DNA from 3 places in the Oricola indica genome. Region 1 is predicted to be linked to each of the others. Evidence: predicted binding sites of a transcription regulator. Region 1 holds the regulator's gene; each other region holds the start of a gene.
The links. Region 1 encodes LexA, which represses DNA repair genes until DNA is damaged. Its sites were predicted from a motif close to TGTTCNNNNTGTGTTCNG; they were not measured.
Positions count from the first base shown of each region.

Region 1 (4,394 bases):
CGCAAACGGGCGGACCCGGTTCACGATCGACGTGCTGAAAACCGAGCGACCGGCCCTCTATTATGCGCCGGATCGCGTTCGTGTGACCGCACCGGGATCGGCCGAGGGTTTCGAGGTGGGAGGCGGGATAAAAGGGCTCGTCCGACTGACGTCGCCCTCCGGCCCTTTCCATCCTGGTGGCTACGATTTCGGTTTCCATGCCTTTTACGACGGCCTCGGCGCCAACGGCTTCTTTCTCGGCCATCCTGATCCGATTGAAATACCGGCGCAATCATGGGGCATGAAAAGCCTCGCAACGGCTGTCGAGCGTGCGCGCCTTGCGATCAGCCGGGAGATCCAGCGATCCGCACCGGGACGGGAAGGCGCCGTCGCCGCGGCTCTTGTGACGGGAAACAAGTCCGGTATTCCGGAAAGCGTGACCGAAGCGCTCCGCGTCTCCGGGCTGGCTCACATCCTGTCGATTTCCGGCCTCCACATGGCGCTTGTCGCGGCAACGGTGATGGCGACGCTGCGGCTCGGGTTCGCCTTCGCTCCCGAGTGGTCGGCACGCCGCCCCGTGAAGAAATATGCGGCAGCCGGTGCGCTTGCCGCTACGGGGTTCTACCTGTTCCTCGCAGGCGCCGGCGTCGCCACCCAACGCTCTTTCGCAATGCTCGCCATCATGCTGTTGGCGCTGACATTCGACCGGAACGCCGTGACCATGCGCAATCTGGCACTGGCGGGCCTGCTTGTCATGGCAATCGCACCGCATGAGGTGACGGGTCCCGGGTTCCAGATGTCGTTTGCCGCAACCGCAGCGCTGATTGCTGTCTATGGCGGCTGGCAGGATTGGACCAACAGGCGCGAGAGGCGGCAAACGGAACGAACGGAGAGGGGACCGTTCATCGCCGGTCTTGTCACCCTGTCGCGCTATGCGTTCGGAATAGCCGTGACATCGCTGGTCGCCGGGGCCGCGACTGGACTGTTCGCATCCTATCATTTCGGGCGGGTCGCGCCCTATGGCTTGCTCGCAAATCTGGCCGCCATGCCCGTCGTGACAATCCTGGTCATGCCGCTTGCGGTCGCCGCCATGGTCGTCATGCCGTTCGGCCTGCATGTCTACCTCTTCAAGGCGATGGCATGGGCGGTGGGGCTGGTAATCGCCATCGCCGAACGTGTCGCGGCTATGCATCCGCCGCTTGCGACCGGACAGATGCCGGCCGCGGCGCTTGGACTGCTGTCATTGGGACTTGTGATACTGTGCCTGCTGACGACCCGCCTGCGATGGCTGTCGCTGCCGTTCTTCGGGGCAGGGTTCATCGTCTGGTCCGCTACGTCGCCTCCGGTCGCTGTCATGTCCGAAGACGGTCGCCAGTTTGCGTTGATCCAGGCGCAGGCAGATGCCGTCCGCCTGCATACCAATCGGGAACGTCCGAACGCTTTCACGATGGAGTTGTGGCAGCAGGCCTATCGGGCGACCGATTTCATCAAACCCGACGAGTCTGCGGTCATGACATGCGATAAGACGATCTGCAGCGCACAGGCCGGCAATGCGCGTGCGCCCGCGCGAATTGGCTATGTATCGGCGGCCTTCGAAGACTTGAGGATGTCCGGTTCGAGCCTCGAAACGCTATGCCGCGAATACGATCTGGTGATCTTCGCCAAGGCGCCGTCGCCAAAAACCTGCGCCGACGGCACGCCCGTTCTTTCCGCGCAAACGCTGGCCTTGAATGGAACGGCTGAAATCCGTCTCGCGCCCGGTGGCCAAGTCAAGATCACGCATGCGCTTCCAGGACCCGTCAGGCCATGGCTGGATCACCGCCGCTATTCGCGTGCCGCACGCGACCTTGCCGATCGGCGATAGCGTCAGTAGCGGCGAATGAGACCGACGAGCCGACCCTGCACGCGAACGCGGTCGGGTCCGAAGATACGGGTCTCGTAGGCCGGATTCGCCGCTTCGAGCGCGATCGAGGCGCCCTTGCGGCGGAAACGTTTCAGCGTCGCTTCCTCGTCGTCCACGAGTGCCACGATTATGTCGCCCGCATTGGCGGTATCGCTCTTCTTGATGATCGCCGTATCGCCGCTGAAGATACCGGCCTCGATCATCGAATCGCCCTCGACCTCAAGCGCGTAATGCTCGCCTGCGCCAATCATGTCCGGCGGAAGCGAAATCGAGCGCGTCTGGTGTTCGATGGCGGAAATCGGCACGCCGGCCGCGATCTTGCCCATGACGGGGATCGGGATCGGGCCGTCCGCATCATTTGCTTTGACGGGTCGCGGAGCCGGCTTCGGTTCCGGCGCTGGTCTCCCAAGACTTCCCTGGATGACACTGGGCGAAAAACCACGCCGTTGACCCGCGCCGGGCGTCAGGCTGTCGGGCAGCCGGATTACCTCCAGAGCACGAGCGCGATTCGGAAGCCTGCGAATAAACCCGCGCTCTTCCAGCGCGGTGATCAGGCGGTGAATTCCGGACTTCGAGGCGAGGTTCAGCGCTTCCTTCATTTCGTCGAAGGATGGCGGCACGCCGGACTCCTTCAGACGCTCATTGATGAACATCAGGAGATCGAGTTGTTTGCGTGTCAGCATCGCGCCCTCGCAGAATCAAATATAAACAAACACAGAACGGACATTATCTGTTCCATATGTGTTCTGCAAGCGTTTAACAATCGTTTAAGCGCCGGGCTATTTAAGCTCCAATATTTCCACCGTGTCGCCAATGGCCGCCGAAGCCGCGTGCGGCGGTCGTATGATCAGCGCGTCGGAGCGCGCAAAAGTGCTGATCATCGAGGAATCCTGAACGGGGAAGGGGGTGACGTGGAGTTCACCTGATTCGGCGCGGTATGTCGCCGCGCGCACATAATCCTCGCGGCGGTCGTTCTCGCGCATCGGCGCATCGAGAACCGCCGGCACGCGCCGTTGCGCGAAATTCCGCCCTCCGAGCTTTTCGAGAAGCGGCCGGAGAAACAGGATGGCGCAGACCATTGCCGAGACAGGATTGCCCGGCAGGCCGAGAATGCGCATGTCACCGAGACGGCCGAACATCAGCGGCTTGCCCGGGCGCATGGCGATCCGCCAGAAGTCGAGTTCCATCCCGCGTGCGACGAATACCTTCTGGACGAGGTCATGATCGCCGACAGATGCGCCGCCAAGGGTCACCAGTATATCGAGCTCATCGGCGACCGCGCGGTCCAGCCTGTCGGCAAGATCCGCTTCCCGATCCGCGACGATGCCGAGATCGATGGCATCGCCGCCGGCTTCGCGCGCAAGCGCCGCGACGCCGTATGAGTTCGATGCGATGATCTGGCCCGGACCGGGCACTGAGCCGGGCAGCAGCAATTCATCGCCGGTCGCGAGAATGCCAACGCGCGGTTTTCGAATGACAGGCAATTCAGGATGATTGGCCGCCGCCGCGAGGCAAAGCGCCCCGGTATCGATCATCTTTCCGGCCGGAAGCACGGATTGCCCCTGCTTGAAGTCGAGGCCGGCGGCGCGAATATGGCGTCCTGCCGGTTCGCTCTGGTTCGAGCGGATACGGCCATCGGCGAGAACGGTCGCGTTTTCCTGCAACATCACCGTGTCGGCGCCGCCGGGCACGACGCTTCCGGTGAAGATCCGCACGGTCTGGCCCGCACCGACCTTGCCTTCAAAGGGATGACCTGCAGCCGCTTCGCCGATCAGGTCGAGATCGGCAGGTGAATTCGCGATATCGGAAGCGCGCACCGCATAGCCATCCATGGCGGAAACGGCCTGCGGCGGCTGGGTGCGACGCGCCGTGATGTCGGCCGCAAGAACGCGCCCGTGGGCGTCGTTCAGCGCGACAGTCTCGCTACCGAGCGGCGCGGCATCCGCCAGCAGCCGTTCACGAGCCTCCGCGACGGGAATCAAGGGTCCACTCAAGGTGCGCTCCGGGTCCATTCGCCCGACTTGCCCCCGGTCTTGGAGACCAGCCGGACAGGTCCGATCTCCATGCCCTTGTCGATGGCTTTCGCCATGTCGTAGATCGTCAGGCAGGCGACGGAGACCGCGGTCAGTGCTTCCATCTCGACGCCGGTCTTGCCGGTCAGCCGCGCCAGCGCCTCGACGCGAAATCCGGGCAGGGCGGGGTCCGGTTCTATCTCGACCGAAACCTTGGACAGCATGAGGGGGTGGCAAAGCGGGATGAGTTCATGCGTCTTCTTGGCCGCCATGATCCCCGCGATCCGCGCCACCGAGACGACATCGCCCTTCTTGGCGTTGCCCGAAAGAATCGCATCCAGTGTCTCGGCGGTCATGCTGACATGGCCTTCGGCGACGGCTTCGCGCACCGTGTCGTCCTTGCTGGCGACATCGACCATGTTGGCCGCACCGTCAGCGCCCAGATGAGTCAGCGAGCCGGCTTCCCTTTCGGCCATCTCAGGCTGATTTCCGTTTAGCGC
Region 1 is NZ_OZ245747.1:3,041,389-3,045,782, reverse strand. Features, by position in the region: gene ACQK2M_RS15240 (ComEC/Rec2 family competence protein) at 1-1,843, shown strand, start outside; gene lexA (transcriptional repressor LexA) at 1,846-2,565, opposite strand; gene glp (gephyrin-like molybdotransferase Glp) at 2,662-3,876, opposite strand; gene moaC (cyclic pyranopterin monophosphate synthase MoaC) at 3,873-4,370, opposite strand; gene trpC (indole-3-glycerol phosphate synthase TrpC) at 4,372-4,394, opposite strand, start outside.

Region 2 (4,394 bases), 960 kb from region 1:
TATGCCTCGCTCAAGGAGTACGAGGAGGCCGCAGCGCTCTACGAGCGCGCCATAGCGCATATCGACACCTCGGACTCGACCTTCTGGCCGCTCTATTACCGCATGGGCATCGCCTATGAGCGCATCAAGCAGTGGGACAAGGCCGAAGCCGCGTTCAAGCATGCGCTGGAACTGTCGCCCGATCAGCCGGATGTGCTCAACTATCTCGGCTATTCCTGGATCGACATGAACATCAATCTCGACGAAGGGCTCGAGATGATCCGCAAGGCGGTCGAGCGGCGGCCGCGCGACGGCTATATCGTCGACTCCCTCGGATGGGTCTATTACCGGCTCGGACGCTTCGAGGAAGCGGTCACCGAACTGGAAAAGGCAACCGATCTGCGCCCCCGCGACGCCACGATCAACGATCACCTCGGTGATGCCTATTGGCGCGTCGGCCGGAAGCTGGAGGCCACCTATCAGTGGGAGCAGGCGCTCGGCATGGAGATCGAACCCGCGGATGCCGCGCATATCGAAGCGAAACTGGCCTCCAGCAAAACGCCGGGCGGCGAACCGCAGATCGCTGAGAGTCGTATCGACGATGGTGCGATGGGCAAGACCGCCGCTTCTCCCAATACCGGCAATGGCGGCTGACAACACCATTCTCTTGTCCGCCTGACGTCATGGGTGAACCAGTCTGGATTGACGCGCCGGCGAAGATCAATCTCGCCCTGCACGTTACGGGCCAACGCCCGGACGGCTATCACCTGATCGAAACGCTCGCCGTTTTCGCGGATATCCACGACCGTATTGCGGTTGCGCTTGCGGAAAAGGACGGTTTCGTTGTCGAGGGCTCGGAAGCCTCGGCGCTCGCCGGAGAGGATCCATCCAGCAATCTGGTGATCCGGGCACGCGATTTCCTGCGCGACATCGCAGACAAGGCCGGAATGGCGGCCCCATCCGTCAATGTGCGGCTGGAAAAGAACCTGCCGACCGGCTCCGGTATCGGCGGAGGGTCCGCCGACGCGGCGGCGACATTGCGCGCCCTGTCGGCCTTGTGGCGCCTGGATCACCTCGAACAAACGATTAGGGACCACGCAGTGCGCCTGGGGGCCGACGTGCCGATGTGCCTGGCGTCAATGCCCCTTGTCGCACGCGGAATCGGTGAGGACCTGGAGCCGCTTTCCGGCATGCCGGCGCTGGACATCCTGCTCGTCAATCCGCGCCGCCACATATCCACGCCGGCAGTCTTCAAGGCGCTGGATCGCAAAGACAACGCTCCCCTTCCGCAAGCCAATATTGCGTCCGGACCGCATGGTCTTGCGGATTGGCTCGCGCGCGAAACACGCAACGACCTCGAAGCGCCGTCCGTCCGGCTGACGCCGGCCATTGGAGACTGCCTTGTTGCGCTGGACGCGACAGACCCTCTTCTGGCGCGCATGTCCGGCTCCGGAGCGACCTGTTTTGCAATCTATCCAGACGGCGATACAGCACGCGATGCGGCGTCACGTCTCTTGCGCGACCACCCGGATTGGTGGATCAAGACGGGCAGGACTGGCCCCTCAGGGAGAGAAGGCGCATGAGCCGCATCGACGAAAGCCGCCCCTTCATACCGGTGCGCATCGCCGTACTGACGGTTTCCGACACACGGTCTCTGGAGGACGACAAGTCGGGAGCGACGCTTGCGGCACGTATCGAAAAGGCCGGCCACATCCTTGTGGACCGCGCCATTGTCACAGACGACCTCGACACGATAGCCGGCAAGGTTTCGGACTGGGCCTACAGCCCTGATATCGAGGCGATCATCACCACGGGCGGGACCGGTTTCACCGGCCGCGACGTGACGCCGGAAGCGCTGGAACCGCTTTTCGAGAAACGCATGGACGGATTTTCCGCCCTGTTTCACCGTATCTCCTACGACAAGATCGGCACATCCACCATCCAGTCGCGGGCGACAGCCGGACTGATGCACCAGACCTTCGTCTTCGTGTTGCCGGGGTCGCCGGGAGCGTGCAAGGACGCCTGGGACGGTATTCTGGAGCCGCAGTTCGACTATCGCCACATGCCCTGCAATTTCGTGGAGATCATGCCGCGCCTCGACGAGCACTTGCGGCGCGGCGGCGGAAAGTCCGCCTAGGCTTTCGGCTTAGGCGGCATCGCGATTTCCGACTTGAGTGGCCGCAGCGCCAGACCGCGCACGAGATCCTCGGCGTTTACCGCCCCGTCAGCAAGATTGGCCAGCGCCTGGGTTTTCGAGATCAGTAATCCACGTGACAGCGGACCGCGCCTGCCCGTGATCGGGAAGAACACCCGCGACAGCCAATTGCCGGCTTTCGCCGGCGTGAAACATGCGGCGGAAGCATCGGGCCGCATGATGTGATCCATCACGGCTCCGTTCCATCCATCCGCCAGCCGGGCGCCCGGCTCGATCACGATCAGCCAGTCGCCGCGTGCGCCGGAAACGATGTCACGCAGAGGCGTCCCCGCCTCGACCGCGTTGCACCCGGCGGCATCCGCGATGGACGCTGTGGAATCGGTCGATGCGGCATCGACGACGATCACTTCCGAGATGTGCCCCTCGATCGCGTCATGCACCAAAGGCGCCAGCGAATGCGCCAGCAGATGTGCCTGATTGTGCGTGAAAAAAAGGATTGTGACCATCGTTCCCCCAGTGCCGCCTGCTTAGAACCTGTCGCGGCCGAAATGCAAGCGATCCGAATTTTGTTCTTGTATTGTTCTCTTTTTGCGAATAGGAATAAAGTCATCGAACAAAGCGATTCCATGACCCTCCGGGAGACATGAGATGGACGTGATTGCAGCAGCAGACAGGACGGCATTTTCGGGTTCGGCCGAACAGGGCACCGACAACGCGAATCGGTTGATCGCGCGGTCCGGATTGCGCGAACACGAGCACCGGACGCGCGGCCGGGCGAGCGCGGTCAATCCGTCGGGACGGTTCGAGCCCCTTTCCCGAAACGTCTTCGACGATGGCTGGAACAGTTTCGAGGATTTGCCGCCCTTCAAGACGGAAGTGCAGACCGAGCATGCGCGCACGATCATCACGCGCAACACCTCGCCGGACATTTCCTTCGACAGGTCGATCAATCCCTATCGCGGTTGCGAGCATGGCTGCGTCTACTGCTTCGCACGGCCGACCCATGCCTATATGGGGTTGTCGGCGGGCATCGATTTCGAGGCGAAACTGTTCGCCAAACCGGACGCGGCCAAGCTCCTGGAAAAGGAGATCACGAAGCCGGGCTACAAGGTGAAATCGATCGCCATCGGCACCAACACCGATCCCTACCAGCCGATCGAGCGCGACTGGATGCTCATGCGCTCCATCCTCGAGGTCCTCGAGCGGCACAATCACCCCGTCAGCCTCGTCACCAAGTCGCATCTGGTTACCCGCGACGCGGACATACTGTCGCGGATGGCCGAAAAGGGCCTCGCCAAGGTGGCGCTTTCGGTGACCACCATGGATCGAAGGCTGGCGCGCACGATGGAACCTCGGGCTTCGACACCGTCGAAGCGGCTAGAGGCGATCCGCATTCTCACGGATCAGGGCATTCCCACATCGGCGATGCTCGCGCCGATCATCCCGGGGCTCAACGACCATGAAATCGAGAAGATCCTGGATGCCGTCGCCGGTATGGGCGCGCGCGAGGCTGGCTACGTGCTTTTACGCCTGCCGCTGGAAGTGGCGCCCGTCTTCAAGGAATGGCTGTTGCGCCATTACCCGGAACGTTACCGGCACGTCCTGTCGCTGATTCGCTCGATGCGCGGCGGCAAGGATTACGACGCCGAGTGGGGAAAGCGCATGCGCGGGACCGGCCCCTATGCCTGGCAGATCGCCCGCCGCTTCGAACTGGCGAGCAAGCGTCTCGGGCTGAACAGCACCCGCCTGAAACTGCGCACCGACCTGTTCGAGCCACCGAAACCGGAGAGTGAGCAACTCAGTCTCCTGTAATCTGTCGGTCGGGCCGACGTCCCCTCTCCATCCCCCGGCCCGCCCGACAGTGTGACCCCGAACCGATGCCTGCCTGATCCACCCCGCCCGGATCCAGTGCACAACGGGGTCAAGGCAAAGGGAATCGGGAGAGCGTGACAGAGTTTCGTGGTATGTGTCGCCGCACCATGACCACCACGAACACGCCTCCCGGTTCTCTCCTGCTTCCGCTCGATGGCATCGACCTGCCGCCGGTGCCGGATTTTCGAATCGAGACAGCCTACTGGAACGATGGCCACCGATATGTGGCCGGCGCCGACGAAGCCGGACGAGGCCCGTTGGCGGGGCCGGTCGTCGCGGCGGCGGTCATCCTCGACCCGGAGGACGTACCGGACGGGCTGAACGACTCCAAGAAACTGACCGCACGCGACCGAGACCGTCTGTATGACGAAATCATGCAGAAGGCCCT
Region 2 is NZ_OZ245747.1:3,996,427-4,000,820, forward strand. Features, by position in the region: gene ACQK2M_RS19915 (tetratricopeptide repeat protein) at 1-633, shown strand, start outside; gene ACQK2M_RS19920 (4-(cytidine 5'-diphospho)-2-C-methyl-D-erythritol kinase) at 663-1,562, shown strand; gene moaB (molybdenum cofactor biosynthesis protein B) at 1,559-2,116, shown strand; gene ACQK2M_RS19930 (glycosyl transferase family 2) at 2,113-2,640, opposite strand; gene ACQK2M_RS19935 (PA0069 family radical SAM protein) at 2,783-3,946, shown strand; gene ACQK2M_RS19940 (ribonuclease HII) at 4,114-4,394, shown strand, end outside.
Region 2: a site for LexA is predicted at 2,702-2,719, ahead of ACQK2M_RS19930 (glycosyl transferase family 2). Genes of this name have one in related genera too.

Region 3 (4,394 bases), 2.1 Mb from region 1:
GCGGCCGAGATCGACCAGCGGCTTCAGATGCGTCTCGATGTGATGTCCGACGAAACGCTCGGCGCGGGCGGCGACCTTGTCGCGCGCCGGGCCGGTCAATTGTTCGTCGGCCAGCAAGACGAGGCGGGGCTTCAGCCATTCCTCGCCCGACGTCAGCGTTCCGACCGGCTGGCCGAGCCAGCGCAGCACGCCATCGGAACCGAGGGCGAAATCGGAATTGCCCGCCGCGGCAAAGCGATCGGCGCGCGCCTCGAACTCGGTTGCGAGCGCCTTCGCGGCGGCTGCCTTGACGGCCTTCGCATCCTCGCCCTCGGCGGATTTGTCCGCTGAAAAACGGAATCCGTCCAGTTGGCCGATATGATGGCCTTCGACAGTTACATCGCCGCTAGGGCTTATTTCTGCTTCCATTGTCACGTTCTCTCGCAACCGCTTCATGAGCACGGATGTCCTGCGGTCTACGAAGCGTTTCGTCAACCTGTCATGCAACGCGTCGGACAGCTTGTCCTCGATGGCGCGCGTCTTTTCCTGCCAGTGTAGCGGATCGGCAAGCCATCCGGGCCTGTTGGCGACATAGGTCCAGGTGCGGATTTGCGCGATTCGCGCCGACAGCGTGTCGATCTCGCCGTCGGCGCGGTCGGCGCGAAGCACCTGCTCGGCCATATAGTCCTCGTCGACATGGCCGCGCCGGACCAAATCGAGGAAAATCTGTGAAATGATATCGGCATGCTGGGCCGGCGCGATCTTGCGATAGTCGGGCAGGACGCAGGCGTCCCACAAAAGCGAGACCTCGTCGCGGCCCCGGCATGTGTCGGCGACGGTCGCGTCGCGCGACAGGAAGTCGAGCGCCCGCTGATCGACCGCCGGCAGCGCCTTGGTCAGGCCAGGTGTCTCCGGCGGCACTTCCAGCGAGCGGAGCAAATCGGCGATCGACCCGAAGTCCAGTTCGCGCGAGCGCCACTGCAGGACCTTCACGGGGTCGAACTCGTGGCCCTCGATGCGCTTCACCGTCTCGTCGTCGAGCGGGTGGGCGTGGCCCGACACGCCGAATGTGCCGTCGCGCATGTGGCGGCCGGCGCGGCCGGCGATCTGGCCCATCTCGGCGGGGTTCAGATCGCGAAACGCATAGCCGTCGAATTTGCGCAATTGTGCGAAGGCGACATGGTCGACATCCAGGTTGAGGCCCATGCCGATGGCGTCTGTGGCGACGAGGTATTCCACGTCGCCATTCTGGTAGAGTTCGACCTGGGCGTTGCGCGTGCGCGGGCTCAGCGCGCCCATCACGACCGCCGCACCGCCGCGCTGGCGGCGGATCAGTTCGGCGATGGCGTAGACCTCGTCGGCGGAGAAGGCGACGATCGCCGAACGGCGGGGAAGACGCGTGATCTTCTTCGAGCCCGCATAGGCGAGGTGGGACAGGCGCGGGCGCGAAACGATATCGATGCCGGGTATCAGGGCGCGCAGGATGCCGGTCATGGTTCCCGCGCCGAGCAGCAGCGTTTCCTCGCGGCCGCGCAGGTTGAGGATGCGGTCGGTGAAGATGTGACCCCGTTCGAGATCGCCGGCCAGCTGAACCTCGTCGATGGCGACGAAGGCCACGTCGGTCTGCGACGGCATCGCCTCGACGGTGCAGACCGAGTAACGCGCCTTGGGCGGCACGATCTTTTCCTCGCCGGTGATCAGCGCGACCTGGCCCGCCCCGACCTTCTGGGCGACGCGGCCATAGACCTCGCGTGCGAGCAGGCGCAACGGCAGACCGATGACGCCGCTCGAATGGGCGACCATGCGCTCGATGGCGTAGTGGGTCTTGCCGGTATTGGTGGGGCCGAGTACCGCCTTGACCGTATGGCCGTCAAAAAAATCGGGAGGCATTGACTCTGTCTTGAAGTTCGAGTCCGGGGATTCCGGCGCTGATGAGCGTCCCGGAGAGCTGACTCCGCGTTTAGCACGCCGTTTCGGCAATTACAGGGCGAAAATCACGCGAAAATGCATGGGTTCTACCGCTCCAGGGTTGTGGAAATTAACAACCAGAACGAGTCTGGAACGAATCGGCGACGAATCGGTGACTGTCATAGGTTGCAGCTTTGTTCCCTACCAGATGTGGTGGCGCAGTGACCCGTCCCTACCAGTACGTGAATCATTGCGTGAGTCATTCGAGGTGTTCCGGTCCGGTTTGTTAACACTTGGCGAAAGCCCCTGTGCCGCCAATTGCGATGCTCGTTAACGAATTGAATTTAATCGACTTTCTTCATGTCTTGTTAACCATGCGGGTTAACCTCCCGGTAAGTTTCCGTTAAGAAACGGAACCGAGGCGGAACGAATCGGCGACGAATCGCTGTTTCCGATGATTTCCCGTTTTGTTCTCACCACATATAGCGTGTCCGCTGTCGCGATGGGCACAACTTTAACGATTCATCGCGGCGAGGCGGGGTGCTTGTGTCGCCTGCTGTTAACCTTTGGCGGTTCGGCGCGGCCCGATCATTCGCTTTTTGCCTTAACGGCGTCGATCAGGCGATAGGCGTCTTCGCTCGCCCATTCGGCCGGGCCGTTCATGTTGGCGACGACGCAATTTTGCGAATCGACCAGCACCGTGACCGGCAATCCGAAGGCGAGACCTTCCTTTTTCATCGTATTGAAGGCCCCGATGGTCGGATCGTGGTAGAAGCCGAGCGTCTCGATGCCGATCTCCTCGAAGAAGGCGCGCGGCTTGGCGTCGTCACCGCCATCGACGGATATCGCCACGACCTCGAAATCATCGCCGCCCTTCTCGGCCTGCAATGCGTCGAGCGCCGGCATCTCGGCGCGGCATGGCGCGCACCACGTCGCCCAGAGATTGACGAGGCGGGGCTTGCCGCCCGTATCGGCGAGCGTGATCGCGTTGCCGTCTCCGTCATTGAATGTCAGCCCGGAAAGATCGTTGGCCTGCGTTCGCGGCGCCATTGCCGCGACCTCGCCGGTCAGGAGCGGTTTCAGCGATGCGCCGGTCTCGATCGCGGCGGCACAGGCCGTCCCGGTCCCGCCGGCATTGCCAGAGAGCATTCCGGTGGCGTATATCCCGCCCGCGCCGGCGATCGCCCCTATCGCGACCGCGATTGCCGCGATTTTCAGGATGGAGGGACGGCTCTCCGCCGACTTTCCGTCACTCGTTTCCGGGATTTTTTCGTTCATGTCCGACGATACCAAAAAAAGCGCTTCCAATCAGATGTGGGGCGGACGTTTCGCGTCCGGCCCGGCGGCAATCATGGAGGAGATCAACGCCTCCATCGGTTACGACCGCAAGCTCTACGCCCAGGATATCGACGGATCGATCGCGCATGCCACCATGCTCGCCGACTGTCACATAATTTCGGCGGAGGATCGCGACAAGATCGTTCACGGCCTGAACACGATCCGGTCAGAGATCGAGTCCGGCGAATTCGCCTTCTCGCGCAAGCTCGAAGACATCCACATGAATATCGAGGCCCGCCTGTCCGAGCTGATCGGTCCGACGGCCGGGCGGTTGCACACCGCGCGGTCCCGCAACGACCAGGTCGCGCTCGATTTTCGCATGTGGGTGCGCGGCGAGGCCGAAAAGGCGGCCGGGCTTCTCAAGAGCCTTGTCGAGACGCTTTTGACCCGCGCCGAGGAACACCGCGCGACCGTGATGCCGGGCTTCACCCATCTCCAGACGGCGCAGCCGGTCACCTTCGGCCATCACCTGATGGCCTATGTCGAGATGTTCTCGCGCGACCGGTCGCGGATGGCGGATTGCCTCGAACGCATGAACGAGTGTCCGCTTGGCGCGGCGGCGCTGGCCGGCACTGGCTTTCCCATCGACCGTCACCAGACGGCGAAGGCGCTCGGCTTTGCCGCGCCGACGCGCAATTCCATCGACACGGTGTCCGACCGCGATTTCGCGCTGGAATACATGGCCGCCGCCTCGATCTGCGCCACGCATCTTTCGCGCTTCGCCGAGGAAATCGTGATCTGGTCGACGCCGCAATTCGGCTTCGTCACGCTGTCGGATGCGTTCTCGACCGGCTCGTCCATCATGCCGCAGAAGAAGAATCCCGACGCCGCCGAGCTGGTGCGCGCCAAGACCGGGCGCATCAATGGCGACCTCGTGTCGCTTCTGACGGTGATGAAGGGCCTGCCGCTCGCCTATTCGAAGGACATGCAGGAAGACAAGGAAGCCGTGTTCGACGCGGCGGAGGCGCTGGAACTGGCGCTGGCCGCGATGACCGGCATGGTCGCCGACCTCACGGTCAACGAGAAGGCGATGCGCGAGGCCGCGGCGTCCGGCTATTCCACGGCGACCGATCTCGCGGACTGGCTGGTGCGCGAACTGGGCATCCCCTTCCGCGAGGCGCATCACGTTACGGGACGCGCTGTGGCGCTCGCCGAGGAGAAGGGCGTGC
Region 3 is NZ_OZ245747.1:899,995-904,388, forward strand. Features, by position in the region: gene ACQK2M_RS04680 (helicase-related protein) at 1-1,869, opposite strand, end outside; gene tlpA (thiol:disulfide interchange protein TlpA) at 2,476-3,165, opposite strand; gene argH (argininosuccinate lyase) at 3,164-4,394, shown strand, end outside.
Region 3: a site for LexA is predicted at 2,026-2,043, ahead of ACQK2M_RS04680 (helicase-related protein). Genes of this name have one in related genera too.